3 regions of the Microcoleus sp. ARI1-B5 genome follow, and region 1 is predicted to be linked to each of the others. Evidence: riboswitches for the same ligand, from Rfam matches in the RefSeq annotation. Region 1 holds a riboswitch; each other region holds the start of a gene.
The links. Region 1 has a riboswitch for cobalamin ahead of cobG (precorrin-3B synthase). Riboswitches for the same ligand answer to the same signal wherever they lie in the genome.
Positions count from the first base shown of each region.

Region 2: it holds a riboswitch for cobalamin, as region 1 does, so the genes downstream of both, QUB63_RS18815 (DUF1636 domain-containing protein) here and cobG (precorrin-3B synthase) in region 1, are expected to answer to the same signal.
Region 3: it holds a riboswitch for cobalamin, as region 1 does, so the genes downstream of both, QUB63_RS16230 (energy-coupling factor ABC transporter permease) here and cobG (precorrin-3B synthase) in region 1, are expected to answer to the same signal.

Region 1 covers NZ_JAUBVK010000001.1:131,806-137,383, forward strand. Annotated here, with positions in the region: gene psbA (photosystem II q(b) protein) at 1-323, opposite strand, end outside; gene cobI (precorrin-2 C(20)-methyltransferase) at 677-1,387, opposite strand; gene QUB63_RS00580 (precorrin-8X methylmutase) at 1,384-2,013, opposite strand; gene cobG (precorrin-3B synthase) at 2,252-3,760, opposite strand; adenosylcobalamin-variant (AdoCbl-variant) riboswitch at 3,826-3,905, opposite strand; gene QUB63_RS00590 (Ig-like domain-containing protein) at 4,162-4,851, opposite strand; gene QUB63_RS00595 (GNAT family N-acetyltransferase) at 5,239-5,578, shown strand, end outside.
Region 2 covers NZ_JAUBVK010000012.1:114,797-120,374, forward strand. Annotated here, with positions in the region: gene QUB63_RS18800 (WD40 repeat domain-containing protein) at 1-504, opposite strand, end outside; gene QUB63_RS18805 (CobW family GTP-binding protein) at 492-1,463, opposite strand; gene cobW (cobalamin biosynthesis protein CobW) at 1,636-2,670, opposite strand; gene QUB63_RS18815 (DUF1636 domain-containing protein) at 2,932-3,342, opposite strand; cobalamin riboswitch at 3,365-3,528, opposite strand; gene QUB63_RS18820 (bifunctional serine/threonine protein kinase/MFS transporter) at 3,671-5,578, shown strand, end outside.
Region 3 covers NZ_JAUBVK010000009.1:149,148-154,725, forward strand. Annotated here, with positions in the region: gene QUB63_RS16215 (FAD-dependent oxidoreductase) at 1-1,123, opposite strand, end outside; gene QUB63_RS16220 (Uma2 family endonuclease) at 1,367-2,065, opposite strand; gene QUB63_RS16225 (Uma2 family endonuclease) at 2,184-2,924, opposite strand; cobalamin riboswitch at 3,118-3,264, shown strand; gene QUB63_RS16230 (energy-coupling factor ABC transporter permease) at 3,287-4,045, shown strand; gene QUB63_RS16235 (energy-coupling factor ABC transporter substrate-binding protein) at 4,050-4,382, shown strand; gene cbiQ (cobalt ECF transporter T component CbiQ) at 4,379-5,179, shown strand; gene QUB63_RS16245 (class I SAM-dependent methyltransferase) at 5,388-5,578, shown strand, end outside.

The sequences.
Region 1 (5,578 bases):
TTGTACAACCACTCATCGAGGGAAGCAGCTTCCCAGATTGGGTAGAAGTGAAGACCTATCGCGTTTGAGGAAGGAACAACAGCACCGGAGATGATGTTGTTACCCAGCATCAAGGAACCAGCTACTGGTTCGCGGATGCCGTCGATGTCCACTGGAGGGGCCGCGATGAAGGCGATTACGTAACAGATTGTTGCAGTCAGCAAGGTAGGAATCATCAAGACGCCGAACCAGCCTACATAGAGGCGGTTGTCGGTTGATGTTACCCAGTTGCAAAACTGCTCCCACAGGTTAGCGCTTTCGCGCTGCTGTAAAGTTGCTGTCATGGTTTTATGATTGCTTTATTTGGTTTTCAATGTTCGTGACGGCTTTGTGTTCCGCCATGTAAATAAATATAAAGCATATTCTAAGCTTTGTAAAGACCTGTAACAACAGATTAACTGATGAGAGATATAAGTTTGAGTTATCGATATCTGTAATTGCGGATAAAGGGCAAAGAATTGACAATAAAAGGGGAAGCATGGAAGCGCGCCGCCTTCAGGCACGAGATTCAGTCGATTTTCGCATTGAAGATTTGAGATTGACTCCAGAGATGAATGTGGCGGATCTCTCTCATTTGTAAACTTTGTTTGAGCTCCGCGACTCATGTTTTGAAGCAAGTATCCGTCTTTGAGTAAGGTCAAGATACAGACTTCTGCTGGCTCGGTATCATGACGAGCGCCCAATAAGGAACCTCCGTCGGATCGACTTCTGCGATCGCCCGAATGCACTGATTCGGCATAGTTGCGCGTTCTATATATAGTGCGCGATCGAACTGTCCCAGCTCAATGAGCACATCCCGGACTTTCGCAAAGTGCCTCCCCAGCTTAATAATCACAGCAGCATCAACAACCGCCAGCCGATCGCGCAAAACCTCAGCATCCAACGTCGCAGGCATAATACTTAACACATCGTTACGGTAAGTCAGCGGCACTCCCAGCGCACTCGCACTCGCCATCGTCGAAGAAATTCCCGGCACAACTTCCGTAGTAAACTTTCCCGACAAACGGTTAAATAAATACATAAACGTGCCGTAGAGAAAAGGTTCGCCCTCGCACAAAACCGCCACATCCCTGCCCTCGCTGAGGTGGGCTGCTATTTTCTCCGCAGCAATATCGTAATAAGGTTGAGACGATCGCGTCGGACTAAAAGGCAGCGGCATCGGAATCTCAATTTGCTCCGGCCGCAGGTAATCGGCCACGATCGCCCGCGCCAGTACCTTACCATTTTCCATCGCCGGATACGCGATCGCAGGCACCGATTGCAAAATCCGATAAGCTTTCAATGTAATCAATTCCGGATCGCCAGGGCCGATGCCCAATCCGTACAATTTACCAGTAGTCTTAGTCATAGTTCGTCCTCTTTAGCTAACGCATTCACGGCCGCCGTTGCCATTGCACTGCCACCCCGCCGCCCCTGCAGCACGATAAATGGCACTCCCCGACTGTTGGCAGCGAGTTCGGCTTTGGATTCGGCCGCCCCCACAAATCCTACCGGGAAACCCAGAATTAACGCCGGTTTGGGGGCTCCGGCATCCAGCATTTCCAGCAGTCGGAACAAAGCAGTCGGGGCATTGCCGATCGCCACAACTGCACCATCTAACTTATCTAGCCACAAATCGAGTGCTGCTGCCGATCGAGTATTGCCGATTTGGCCGGCCAACTCCGGGACATCGGGATGCCAGAGGGTGCAAATCACTGGATTGTCTGCGGGGAGGCGTTTGCGGGTGATGCCTTCGGCTACCATCCGGGCATCGCACAGAATCGGCGCGCCTGCTGCGAGGGCTTTTCGCCCGTGGGTGGCGGCGCCGGGGGAAGCTGCTAAGTCTTTAACAATATCGATCATTCCGCAACTGTGAATTAGTCGCACTGCGACTGTTTCTAAGTCTGGTGGCAGGTTTGATAAGTCTGCTTCGGCGCGGATTGTGGCGAAGGATTTTGTGTATATTTCTGTTCCGTCTCGGATGTAGTCAATCATTAAGATAATTGGTAATTGGTAATTGGTCATTGGTAATTGGTCATTGGTCATTGGTCATTGGTCATTGGTCATTGGTCATTGGGAGACTGTACTTAACTTTATTTGAAATTGTTATTATGATAATTTTGATTGGTGAAATAGCTTTTTTTTATGAACCGCGAAGGCGCGAAGGGCGCGAAGGAAGAAAGAGAAGGGGAAATGATGACAATTTGTCTGTTTTAATGGGATTTTTTTGCTTTTAATTATGATGGTCTGGGCTAAGTAACTTCTGCAATTTGTCGATCGCCCACCGATCGCAAAATTCGCCTAATGACTCCCGAGGTTCTCGAAACTGCTGATACACCCGCAGGATTCGCTCGATCGCGCGGGGCATCTCGGCTACACTGACGGCTGGGAAGATTTGCCGTCCAAAGGGCAAGTCTTTTCTACCTGCATAAATGTTGTAAGCTGCGATCGTTTCGCATCCCTGCTGAATCTGAGTTCCTACTAGGGTGATATCAATTGGTTGGTGTTGGGCGCAGGACTTTTCACAACCGCTGAAATGGATGTTAATCGATCGGTCGAGCGTCAGTTTTTGCGCTAAATCCCTCACCATTTCTAGGGCGTGACTTTGAGTATCTGTCGCCGCCGACGCACAGCCGCTGTTGCCGGCACACGCAACTAAGCAGGAATCTATGCGAGTTGCGGATGAGTGCAATCCGAAATCGGCGATTTGCTGTTTGACCTCAGAAACCTGGGAGTTGGGGATGTCGGAAATCACCAGATTTTGCCACGGCGTAAGTCTCAGGGTGCCGCTGGCTAGATTTTGGGCTAAATTTGCCAAATTTCGCAGTTGCTTCGATTCTAGCCTGCCTAGGGGCAGCGCAATGCCGATGTATGAGAAATCGGACTGTCGCTGACGGTGGATGCCGAGATTGCCGTTGGGTTCGATCGCCCTTGGGTTGGCGGTGAAAAGCCTCTCAGGGGCAGGCCCCATGCCTACCCCACAAGAGTTTTGGGAGATGTCTCTTTCAGAAAGCTCGATCGACTCGCGCTGTAAAGCAAATGGCAAATTTTTCTCTACTTTTTCTAGATAACTTTCAGCACCCCAATCTGCTAACAGGTGGCGCAAGCGCGGTTTTTTGCCATCTATTCGCGGCCGATTTTTGGTGTATTCAAGATAGGTATTAGCGAGGGCGGCTAATACTGAAATACATTGCGCTTGTGGGATTAAAATCCCGGTTTCGCCGTTTAAATGCAGCCGAAAAACTATTTCGGAATCTGCATATCGCCTTTGGGCTGCTAATAAAATATCGTTGCGCAAAGCCTGGATCGAAACCGCTTCGCCGCCGTCAAAGCCAATGCTGAACTTAGCCGAAAGTTCCGACAACTCAGGATGTGTTTGCAGGTAATTATCCCAAGCTGCAACTATCGGGCGAGTATTGAGTAACTGTTGGCGATCGATTCCTGCTGTCGGACTTGCCATCATATTCCGAATTGGGTCAATTTCAACGCAGCGAGATGCTAATCCCAATTCTTGCAAATCCTGCCAAATTGACGGGGCAATTTCTGAGTGCAATTCTCGGATTTGTAAATTTGCCCGATTTGTGACTTGCAAACAGCCGGTACTGTAGCGATCGACTAAATTGGCGATCGACCAACACTGCTGTACATTTAAAATTCCCCCCGGAATCCGCATCCTGGACAAAACTCCGTCTCGGGCTCGGGAACCGTAAAATAAGCCCGGACAAGTCGGTAAATCAGTCAAAAGCAACAAATAATCTCCTTCCCCGTGCGACGCAGGGAACCTACAAGTAAACGTGTCAAACAAATCCCGAAATCGGCATTCTGACTCTCACAGTTGCGGCACAGCGCCGGAATTGCACCGGACTTTCCCGCTTTCAGGTTTAAGAAATGTATCACAAGTCGATCGCCCGCAGCGAAAACTCTCAACTTTCTTAACAAATGCCCGCTGATTTTGTATAGTTTCTAAACGAACTCGACCCAAATTCATAGGAATTGCCAGAAACCGGGTTTTTTACAAATATACACAGGTTGCAGACCCCAGATTCGCTAAAAAACCGGGTTATGAAGGTTAAAGTGCATCCTGGACTGAGTTAAAATGACTCGCTGGCCCAGATTCATAGCAATGCAACGATACTTGTTATTTTATTTGATGGTTAATTGGGCTTCCCTTGTGCGATCGCCCATTCCCCCAGTAATAGTAACAGTTCCAGGTCGCAGCGCTTGAAATGTGCCCGCCGATTGCGTTTGAGCGAGCAACGGCTCCGGATTGGGAGATTTGCTGGGTGCACCAGATATCGATTGCTGATAGTAGGGAGTCGAAAATTGGAAATAAGTCACTGGCGGAAGCAATCTCCCCTTTGAATCGGAGAGAATCATTTTAAAAGTAATGCGATCGCCCGCGCGGACGGTTGCAACTTCTGGTAGAATCCGAAGTGTCCAATCAGGCGGGTAAACAATACCGGACATAGAGAGTGTTTCTCCACCTTTTTTTGCGAACACGGCAAACTTTCCCGGCGCCATACCCGTCACAATTCCCTCTGATGAAACTTTGACGACTCCTGCATTGTCAGACGACCACACCCACTGTTTCTCGGACTGCGTAGAATCTCCTGCAATACACTCTGAAAAATCGGTCATCCCTATTTTTAGCTTAGTCGTTTGACCCACAATTAAAGGCTCTACTTCGGAAGAATTGTATTTAAGGCAAGGGGAACTGTCAAATGTACTTACAAAGCCGAGAATATTCCATACCGTAATACCTATGAAGCCGAATAACAGGACGATCGCAGTTACGCACCCGATCCCGATAAATTCCTTCTGTTTGTTATTCATATTTAATATTGGTTTTTTTTATCTCTAACTTTATGAACCAGTGCGCCTCGCGCTCTAGCTTTGTATGCCAGCGAGAAAAGTGGCACAGAGATAAATAAAATGCTATTATTTTTTCACAGCGGGAATACTGCGCTAAAGTATCTCGGAATAAATTTGTGATTTCACAGCAGATCAAATAGCATTCATTCACTCAGTTTCCTTAAAAATATCTGCGTTAATCGTCGGTTGCATCTGCCTTAAATCTGCGGTTGACATATCAAAACTTTATGCAAAAGGTATTGTAAAGTTGAATCGCTAAGTATAACATTACGGTCAGCCAAGGGTAATATAATAGATGCACAAAAACAGCGAATAATGTAGGTAAGTTATCCTAAAAAAATAACCGACATGATACTTAAAACTCAGAGATTGGTTTTAAAACAGATTTTGGAGATCGACCTCAACACGCTCCACAGAATTTTCACTGATTCCTATGTCAGGAGATATCTGTGTGACGGCGAAATCTGGTCGCTGCAACAAGTAGAAGAAATGCTTGCCGAGAATCAAAAGCTTTTTGCCGAAAAGAAATTCGGTCTTTGGTCGATCGAGACAAACACCGAGCAAGAAGTCATTGGATTTGTGGGTTTGTGGTATTTTTTTGAGGAAGAACAACCCCAGTTAGTTTACGCATTGCTGCCAACTGCAACGAAAAAAGGTTACGCTACTGAAGCTGCAACTAAAATCATAG
Region 2 (5,578 bases), on a different contig from region 1:
ATAGCCGCTAACTGCCAGATATTGAACAATCGGATGCCATGCTAAATCTAGGATAGATGATGAGTCGAAATTCAGCGTTACTTCCACAACATTATCATCAGCATTCCAGACTTGAACGCAGCGGCCCATGCTAAAAGCTAACTGATTGCAGTGGGGACTCCAAGCTAACTTATCAACCCAGACGCGCTGATTGTCCAAATCAGCAATTAATTCCCCAGAATGGACGCGCCAAATTCGCACCCGCCCGTCTTGTCCGCCCGCAGCTAAGAATTGACTGTCGGCGGAAAAAGACAAACAATCGACTGATTTCCCTGTAGCAGTTTGCAGCGGTTGTAAGGACAATTGATTAATTTCGCCTACTGTCGCCAGCATCACTTCCCCCGCAGCGGAACAAACTGCTAAAGTTGTGCCATCCGACGACCAAGTAACAGCAGTTACGTAGTCAGACAGCATTGCTGCGGAGTGAAATTCCAGGGCTTGTTCGCTACTTTTTAAACTAGACACCGACGGAAATCCTCTCGCAATTGAGTTTCGTTTAAGTTGCGACCGATGAATACGAGTTCGTTTTTCGGAGTTTCGGTGGCTTTCCAAAGTCTATCCGGCCGACCGTCGAACATCATGTGCACTCCTTGAAAAACAAATCGCTCGTTTTTTCCAGCTATGTTTAAAATGCCTTTCGTCCGAAAGATATTCGGGCCTTGAGTTCGCAACAATTCCTCAATCCAATCGCTAAATTTGTTGCCGTCAATAGCACCTGGTTCTACTATGGCTACGGAAGTTACTGTTGCGTCGTGTTCGTGTTCGTGTTCGCCCAAAAAGTCTGGTTCGATTTCTAAAGCGCGGTTCAAATCAAATGCTTTGACGCCCAACAAAGCATCCATTGCTAATTCAGCGTTGTGAGTGCGGTGGATTTTTGCCATTGCATTCATGGCGCGAATTCGCTTTTCTAATTCTGCCAATTCTGCCTCGGTCACTAAATCTGTTTTGTTGAGCAAAATAACATCAGCGAAGGCAATTTGTTCTTGAGCTTCATCTGCATCCCAATGCTGCCAGATGTGTTTGGCATCGACTACGGTGACAACTGCGTCTAGCAGCAATTTGTCCCGCATATCTTCGTCTACAAAAAATGTTTGAATTACGGGTGCGGGGTCGGCTAAGCCTGTGGTTTCGATAACCATGTGGTCGAATTTGTCGCGCCGCTTCATTAAGTTGCCGATAATCCGAATTAAGTCGCCTCGGACTGTACAGCAAATGCAGCCGTTGTTCATCTCAAAAATTTCTTCGTCGGCATCAATTATCAGTTGGTTGTCGATGCCTACTTCGCCGAATTCGTTGACGATGACTGCAACTTTTTTGCCGTGTTCGTGTGTTAAAATGCGGTTGAGCAGGGTGGTTTTGCCTGCACCCAAGTAGCCTGTAAGAACGGTTACGGGAACTGATTCGATCGCCCCAGCAGTCACCATACTTGACCTCGATTATTATATAATGATAACTATTGTCGCTATTTTACATGATTCTGAGGCTAAACGGTTAACTGCACTTGTAAGTTCGTAGTGAGGACTTTAGTCCGCATCCAGAAAAGGACTAAAGTCCTCACTACAAACCTTTGTAGGTATGACCGATGACTCAAGAGAATTAACTGCCAATCATAGCTGCAATTCGATCGCGCTCCAACTCTCTACCAATAATCACCAGTTTGGTTTGGCGGAGTTCCGAAGGTTGCCAAGGGCGATCGTAAAAATATTCTATACGCGAACCGACACCTTGCAACACCATCCGCATCGGTTTTTTGGGAACCGCCACAAACCCCTTAATCCGGTAGATTTCCTGTTGCTGCATCAAGGCTTGCAGCTTTTTCACCAAAGCATCCGGTTCAAATTCGCGATCGGCAATAAAGAAAGTCGAGTTAATATCATCATCGTGTTCGTGTTCCTCTTCCGTGTCGTGGTGACTCGGGCGGGACTCCAAATCATCCTCAACCGCCGCATTAAATCCCAACAGCACATCCGGGTTAATTTCGCCAGCCTTGCAGGGAACAATTTTCACGCTCGGGCGCAACTCTTGCTGCAACCAGGTTTGAACTTTCTGGTGAGTTTCTGAATTCACGCGATCGACCTTCGTCAACAGTACCATATCGGCACAGGCCAACTGGTCTTCAAACAATTCCTCGATCGGAGTTTCGTGATCCAAACTAGAATCAGCCTGTCGCTGCGCCATCAAAGCATCGATATCGCCGACAAAAGAACCGCTAGCAACAGCCTCGCAATCGACAACAGCAACCACACCGTCAACAGTAGCGCCCGTGCGAATTTCCGGCCAGCGAAAAGCTTGAATCAAAGGCTTAGGAAGTGCGAGGCCAGAAGTCTCAATTAAGATACAATCAATTTGGTCGCGGCGCTTCAACAATTCCTGCATAGTCGGCAAGAATTCCTCTTGAACAGTGCAGCAAAGACAACCATTTGTTAGTTCTACAATATTGCTGCTGACATTTTCTTCTTCGTCGCAAACTTGGCAATCGCGCAGCAGTTCTCCATCAATTCCGATTTCGCCAAATTCGTTAACCAAAACAGCAATGCGGCGGCCTTGATTGTTTTGCAACAAATGGCGAATTAAGGTAGTTTTGCCGCTACCGAGAAAACCAGTGATAACTGTAACAGGGATTTTGTGCATTAGTAATTTAGTTGTTGTGTGATTGAATATCTTTCAATTTTGGGTCAGTCAATTGCTGACAGGAAACTCGTTAAACCGACAGTCCGGCAGGGGTTTAAACCCCTGCCGATGGAGCGAAAGTCCTCTCAAGAGGACTAATGAGTTTAAAATTTTTATTCTCAGTCCTCTTTAGAGGACTTTCGCTATTAGCCAGGGACTTAAGTCCCTGGCGGAGTGGTAGCCTTAGTTATCGCCGATGGGCAAAGCCTGGAAGGAAAGAGCTTAATTTGGCAGCGGCGGGATTTTCGCCAAAACACCTTTTTTCAGAGCTTGAGGACGTTCAGCCCAAGGCAACAAACCGTCTGGTTTAGCATAGTATTGACCCGCGCATTCCAGTACAGCCTCGACACTTTCCGGTTCATTTGCGGGCAAATCACCAAACAGATAAGTATACTTTCCAGCAGCAGCAAAAGACACCGCACAAGAATGACTGCAAGCACTCATGCACTCAACTTCTCGAATATCAAACTGCTCGCAAAACTCCCAATCTTGAGCGAGTTTCGATAAATCTTCCATGAATTGTTGACCGCCGCTTTTACCTTCGCGCTTGCCGTCTTTCCAAACACTAGCGCAAGCAGTGCAAACCAAAAGACAGTGTTTTGTGCGTACAACCGTGTTAGTTCCATTCATCATCCGTACCTCGCAGATGCGTTCAAAAGTGAGTTAGATATCGGCGGGCATTCTGACTTCAAAGGCGAAGGACTGAAGTCCTTACTACAAACCTTATTACAGTTGCGGGACAGCGCCGGACTTGCACCGAACTTTCCCCGTTTCCTCTGGCGGCTGCTCCCCGCTAGAACCGATCGCGAATTCAAATCCTATCACACTTGCCGCCTTTTCCCAAAAAAGTTATCTTGGTAAAAGCAAGTTTTAATATCTAGCTACATAAATTAACCCGGTTCGTAGTAAGGACTTTAGTCCTCTGATATTTCTGCGGACTAAAGTCCTCACTACGAACCTTATGAACGCTTTTCGCGACTTTTCCGCACACGGCTATCAAGTAACCCGCGAACTCGGATACAACAGTCTGGGCGGCCGCGTCACCTATCTCGCCACAAAAATTAACACAACAAACTCCGTTGTCATCAAGCAATTTCAATTCGCCCAATTAGGTGCTAGCTGGACAGAATACGAAGCTTACGAACAGGAAATCAAAGTGCTCGAAAGTTTGGATTTCCCTGGAATTCCCCGCTATCTCGATGCTTTCGGGACTGACAGCGGTTTCTGCATGGTGCAGGAATACAAAAATGCCGAAAGTGCGATCGATCGCACTTTATCGCCGCCGGATATCAAACAAATTGCGATCGCCACTTTAGAAATTCTAGCTTACCTGCAATCCCAAAAACCGCCCGTAATTCACCGCGACATCAAACCGGAAAACTTGTTAATCGACGAAGAGTTAAATGTTTATTTAGTAGACTTCGGTTTTGCTCGGCTAGGAGGTGGAAATATCGCGGCTAGCAGCGTCGTCAAAGGCACGATGGGATTCATGCCACCCGAACAAATGTTCAACCGAAAATTAACCAAAGCATCCGACCTTTACGGCTTGGGGATAACGCTGATTTGCTTGTTAACTGGTACGAAATCTGGGGATGTCGGTAATTTAGTTGATGCCAATTATGGCATTCATTTCCGGCATTTAGTACCGCCGTTGCAGCAGGGTTGGATGAATTGGCTGGAAAGGATGGTAGCGTCGAGAATTCAAGATAGATATCAGTCGGCTGCGGATGCTTTAACTGCGCTACAATCTTTGGATGTCAGCAGCTTGCCGAAAGTTAGAATTTACCGCCATCGCATTGAATTCACCGCCACAGAATATGGAGAAATCTTAACAGGGACGATTGCCATTAGCAACCCAATTCCCGATACAATGCTTTGTGGCAGGTGGGAAGTCGCGCCGCATCCGAACGATCCGCCCCACACGCCCTACGACCACTCTTGGATCTCCTTTGAACCGCAGGCATTTGAAAGCAATAATATCGAGTGCAAAATCGCAGTCGATACGAGCAAATTGCTGGAAAGTCAAACTTACAACCGCCAAATCATCTTGCGCGCAAATTCTGAACCAGAAACTCATACAATAGAATTGCAAGCTACAACAGCCCCGCTGCCCGTACCGCAAAAAACTAATTTTTTGTCGGTATTCAGGCTGATTTTTATGTTCTGTTTGATATTAGCAAGTTTTATGTGCTGTTTGCTGTTAACAGTTTTGATAATTGACTGGATTGATTATGGTTTCGTCGCTCCGGAGGTTGACATCTTTTTGTATTCGGGGACTACTACTATCCTGCTCCCCCTCTGTTTTACGAGTGGCTTCTTGGGATTTGTAGTCGCCGAAATTGCCATTACAGCCCAATCAAAAAAATATGATTTTAATTGGTTTCTAGCTTTATGTGGAGGGTTAATAGGATTGATTTTTTCGGGTTTTATTAGCAGCCTATTAACCAGTATTTTTTTTGATATCGCGAAGGGTACGATCGATTACCAATTAATAAATTTTGTGTATGCTGGGTCAGTGCTGGTTTCGATCCCAGTAACTTTACTTGCAGCCTTAATACTAGGACGAAGGACTACGGATTTTACGAGCGAAAATGTTACGGTACAAGCAGCAGTTATTATGCTGTTTGTATTATTTACCTTGTATACTAGCTTTAGATTCCTCTGGATTCTAGCGCTGGCCTCCCTGATTTACAAAATAGTCTCTTCGGTATTTAACAAGCTGATTGACCAGCAGATAGCCCGACAAATTCTTGAAGTAGATGCTACCAAAAGAGCTTTTCTAACTGCCGGATTTTGTATGAGTTTGTCAGTAGCATTTATAAACTTTTTAAAGTTAAAATTTCACTTAGAAGGGGTTGAACCTAGAGAA
Region 3 (5,578 bases), on a different contig from region 1:
CAAGCAGCATTTGTGCACCTGTTAAAGGTTCTACAACTCCCGTCACGTTCCCGGCGTGTCTGATATACAGTTCTGAAGCCGGAGTAACATAAGTAGCCCCCAAACTTTTCAGCCAAGCGGCCACAAATGACATCTCTCTCTGCATATTAGCTGTGGGTTTGCTCCCGTTTCTCGCTAAGGATTCTGCTTCGCTGCTGGTGACTGCAAATAACAGCGCATTCCACGAAAGTCTTTCATTTGGAAGTATGGCGATATTTCCTTCGTCTAAAATTATGCCTGTTTCAGGAAAAGATAGCTTTCTGCCTCTAAAAGAGTGGTAAGCTACAGACAGAGCAGGCGATCGCACATCGATGTAATCGTTGCCCGCCCACAGAGTTTTGAGATTTCCTCTGGTGTCGATCATTTCCCGCCGGAGTTCTTCTGCTAGTTTCGCATCCTTGTCGGCAGCGTACAGTAAAAATTTTTGACTCTCTGAATCGGCGAGGTTTGTGAAGCGTTTTAGATACAGGTAATCGAGTTCTTTCAGTCTTCTTGCACTGAGTCCTTGGGTTTCAAACACGAGGGTGACTGGAAGTTCTGAGTTAGGCAGACCAAAGGTTTCAAATCCCTTCAGCTTTCTCGCACCTGCGGCTTGAGCTAATTCGGCATTGACAGTGGCATCAATAAATTGCTTGCCTGCATAAACTACGCCTTTAGAGGTGGTTATACTGGCAATTTTTTGGCCTTCTTTATTGACTGATTGAATTTCTACTTTGCTGAGGAGATCGACCCCTGCTTGTAACAGCATTTCTTTCAGCGCTGCGCTGGATTTGGGGGGGTCAAGTGCGATCGCGGTGACACCGGATTTTTGCAGGAATTCTTTATAGATTGTCGGCGGTGAACCAAAGGTATCTAAATTTAAAGATTGTTGCAGTTCTTGACTAATCTGGCTTCTATCTAAATAAGCGAGGCCGCCTCTTACTAAATGCCCGCCAATTCCTTCCTGCAAGCTTCCTTTAGACATCAGCAAAACTCGCGGATAACGCTTTGTCCGGCGACGGTATTCTCGGGCGGCGGAGATAACTGCTAGAACTCCTGGAACTTCATCACCAAAGCAGATGACATCGTAAGAACGCAGATCCATGACCATTATTTAATTACCTCTCCCGCCATTTTTTCGATCTGCATCTCAATTTTTGCCATCAAACTCTTTGTCTGTTCCAAATAAGGCCGCATCTTTCCTGATTTTTTTGATAATTTTCACACATTTCTGGACGCAAAAATCGGGATTTTCGGGAAAATCTTGCGTTTAGGGCGATCGATCTCGCTGGAAAAACCCGGTTGGCGATCGGCCTTGAGTGCGTCTGTCTCGTACTCTTGACTGCAATTAGCTTATATTATCAGGATCTATCCCCAACTCGCGCAATCGTTCAGCTAGTCGATCGGCACGTTGCGATTCCTGTTGGGCACGTTGCGCTGATTCCTTCACCTGTTCTTCAGGAGTCAGATAGCGTTTACCATCAGCATCGTACCAATACAACCACTCCCTTGTCACCCCAGAATAATTGCCCCTTTCACAACCAATACCCAGACCAATTTCTGGCATCCAAACAGGATTTCCCGGCTGTAACTCATACTTTCCCTTGACTAACTTATATACTTCAAAACGGGGATCGTTACGGCGGCGGGAAGAATAAACCACGTAATAAAGTATGCCTAAATCTTTATATTTTTCCCACTTGCCGGTGTATTTGTGGTGATAAGTAGCCGAAAGCAATTCGAGGACAAAAATTGGTATAACATTTTCCTCCCATAACTGGTAATTGGGACGCAATTCTTCCTGGTAAAACCGTTCTATATCTAAACTTAAGAAAGCATCTGGCCTGATGAACTCTTCGTCTGAGTCTTGGTAAATACCCATATTTAAACCCAAAAACCAGTCCATGCGTTCTGCCCAAAGTATCAGCAATATTGCTTTTAGCAATCCTGGAATTAATTCTTTAAGTTCGTCATCCGCAGGTGGTTGATAGAATTTTTGTCGTTCTTCGGGTGAGGGTGAGTGCGTCGGCAATTTATAGTTTGACATGGCGGCTTTCCTCAAAAATCACTAAGATTATAACTTTGATATTAGACCACTCTTGTGGAAAGAAAGAGAGTGGCAAACACAGCGAAATTACCCCTACAAAATCCCAAATATTCGGCAATCAGCTAAGATTATCTGGATCTATCCCCAACTCGCGCAATCGTTCAGCTAGTCGATCGGCGCGCTGGGCTTCCTGTTGGGCGCGCTGGGCTTCCTGTTGGGCGCGCTGGGCTTCCTGTCGGACAAGTTGCGCTGATTCTTTCAACTGTTCTTCAGGAGTCAGATAACGTTTTCCATCCGCATCGTACCAATACAACCACTCCCTTGTCACCCCAGAATAATTTCCCCTTTCACAGCCAATTCCCAAACCAATTTCTGGCATCCAAACTAGATTTCCTGGCTGTAACTCATACTTGCCATTGACTAACTTATGCACTTCCAAACGGGGTTTGCGGCGGCGGCGAGAAGAATAAATGACGTAATAAAGTACGCCTAACCTTTGATATTCTTTCAACTTGGCGCTGTATTCCTTGCGAGAAGTCGGGGAAACAACTTCGAGGACAAAAGTTGGCATCACTTTTTCCTCCCACAGCACGTAACTGGGACGCAATTCTTCATCGTAAAACCGTTGTACACCTAAACTTAAGAAAGCATCTGGCACAATGACAGGTTTGTTGAGGTGATGGTAAATAGCCATATCTATGCCAAAAAACCAGTCCATGCGTTCCGCCCAAATTATGAGCAATATTGCTTTTAGCAATCCTGGTATTAATTCTTGCAGTTCGTTATCCACTGGTGTTTCATCTGAGTCTGGTAGTTCGTCTGCTGAGGGCCAGTGCTTCGGAAAGTTGTAATTTAACATGGCGGCTTTTCTCGAAACTCATTAAAATTCTAGCATTTAGTTGTTGGGTATTTTTTTGTATTTGATTAAGATTTTTATGGGTTGCAAAGACGCTAAGTAAGAAAAGGAAGAAAAGCAAGATGATAGGTAATCTTGAGTTACTTAATCTGAAATAATTTTTGTAAAATATTGGCTGAGACTTGCCCGATCGACTATACTAAGCTAACGATTCGGTTCTAATGGGGAGCAGCCATTAGAGGAAAGGGGGAAAGTTCGGTGCAAGTCCGGCGCTGTCCCGCAACTGTAATGAGAGTTTTGTCGCTTTCTGAGTCAGGATGCCCGCCGATGTGTTAGTTTACATTGTCTCATCTGCGAGGTTCAGCATGAAGGCCGGAAATCGGAAATTAGTCAGCCTGGGATTGATGGCTGGCTTGAGTTGTTATCTTGTCCTGGGTTCGGCAGCGCCCGCCGCAGCTATGCACATTTCGGAAGGTTTTTTGCCTGTGCAATGGGCTGCGTTTTGGTGGATTGTGGCGCTGCCTTTTTTTGTATTGGGTTTGCGATCGATCGCCCGAATTACCAAAGAACACCCGGAACTTAAATTATTGCTTGCTTTGGCGGGTGCGTTTACTTTTGTGCTTTCTGCTTTAAAAATTCCTTCGGTAACAGGGAGTTGTTCTCACCCGACGGGTACGGGTTTGGGTGCGATTTTGTTCGGCCCTTCGGTGATGGCTGTACTGGGCGCTTTAGTGCTGTTGTTTCAAACGTTACTGTTAGCGCACGGCGGCTTGACAACGTTGGGGGCGAATATGTTTTCGATGGCGATTGTCGGCCCTTTTGCTGCGTATTTTATCTATCGATTGCTGTTGCGAACTGGTAGCCAGCGGGCGGCAATTTTTGGCGCGGCGGCTTTGGCAGATTTGCTGACTTATGTGACGACTTCGATGCAATTGGCGTTAGCTTTTCCCGCAGCAAGCGGCGGCTTTATGGCTTCGTTTCTCAAGTTTGCTGGCATTTTTGCTATCACTCAAGTACCTCTGGCTATCAGTGAGGGATTGCTGACTGTATTGGTCTGGAATTGGCTGCATTCTTACGGGAAGCCGGAGTTGGAAACTTTGAAATTCTTGAGACAGGAGTCATAAAGTTGTGAATCAAAAACCTACTAAAAATCAACAAGCTAGTTCGCTGCAAAATTGGATGTTGGGGGTTTCTGTGGTTGTTCTTGCTGTTATTCCCCTGGTTTTTGTGCGGGGTGAATATGGCGGTGCTGATGACCAAGCTAAGAAAGCAATTACTCAAATTCAACCGAGTTATAAGCCTTGGTTCAATCACTTGTTTGAGCCTGCTAGCAGCGAAATTTCCAGTCTATTGTTTGCGTCTCAAGCAGCGGTGGGCGCTGGCGTAGTTGGCTATGTGATTGGGTTGTATAAAGGCCGATCGCAATCTCGGCAACAATCTGATAACAAATCGTCGGAATGAACCATCAGATTGATAGTCTGGCTTATACAAATCGCTTGCGGGGGTTGCCGCCAACTCACAAGCTATCTTTTGCGATCGCCCTATTAATCCTCTCTCTAGTTTCCAATGCAGCGGTACAGTTGTCGATCGCCCTTTGGTTGACAATCTGGATCGTCGTTTATGCGGGAATTCCGGCGAAACTCTATCTGCGGTTGCTGTCGCTACCGTTGATGTTTTTGCTGACGAGTTTGCCTGCGTTGGCGATAGGTGCGGTTGCGGGCGATCGAATCTCGGCAATTCAATGGGATATTTGGCAAGGTTGGGGAATTAGTATCGGCAGTTTTTATCTGTATGTGAGTCGCACGGGGATATATCAAGTGAGCGTGCTATTAGCGCGCGCCTTCGCATCGACAAGCTGTATGTACTTCATCCTGTTGACGGTGCCATTTACCGAAATCTTGCAGATTCTCCGAAAATTAAGGTGTCCGGAGTTGGTCACAGAACTGCTATTACTAATGTATCGGTTTATTTTTAGCTTATTGGCGATCGCGGATGAACTTTGGATAGCCCAAAACTCGCGCGGCGGCTACCGCACTTGGAAATTAGGAATGCGAAGTTTGGGTATTTTAATCGGACAATTGTTGCAACGAACTTTAGAAAACTACCGTCAAGTTTCGCTGAGTTTAGCCTCGCGCGGCTTCAATGGAGAATTGCGCGTTTGGAATTCTTATCCTTATAAACCTTCGCGCAGATATACATTTGAAGCAGTGTTTGGCTGCACGGTTTTAACCATAGTAAGTATTGTATTTCAACCATGATATTATTATGTCCGGTCAAATAACCTCGATGGGGTTTGATTGCGGTGGTTCTCTTCGGACATAATATGACTTGCGCATGAATAACGTAGTTATATTAATTTCTGACCAAAGTTGGCAATTTATGCCCTCGCGTGTTATTAACATATATGCAAGCGCTGGGAAGAATTTCAACCCTGCCGGAAATCCTCAATTTTATCCAATTCTCCCAATGCCGAAGTCACAATCAATTTCTATTTCCAAAGTAACTCGCTACCAAAATGCAGCGCTGAATTACTATTTGGGGCTGACAGATTCGCCCTATCTTCACTACGGCTATTGGAAAACTCTGCCTGTGCCCGCTGAGGAACTCACCATCGCGCGGCTGCGTATCGCTCAGCAAGCTTACACGGATAAACTGTT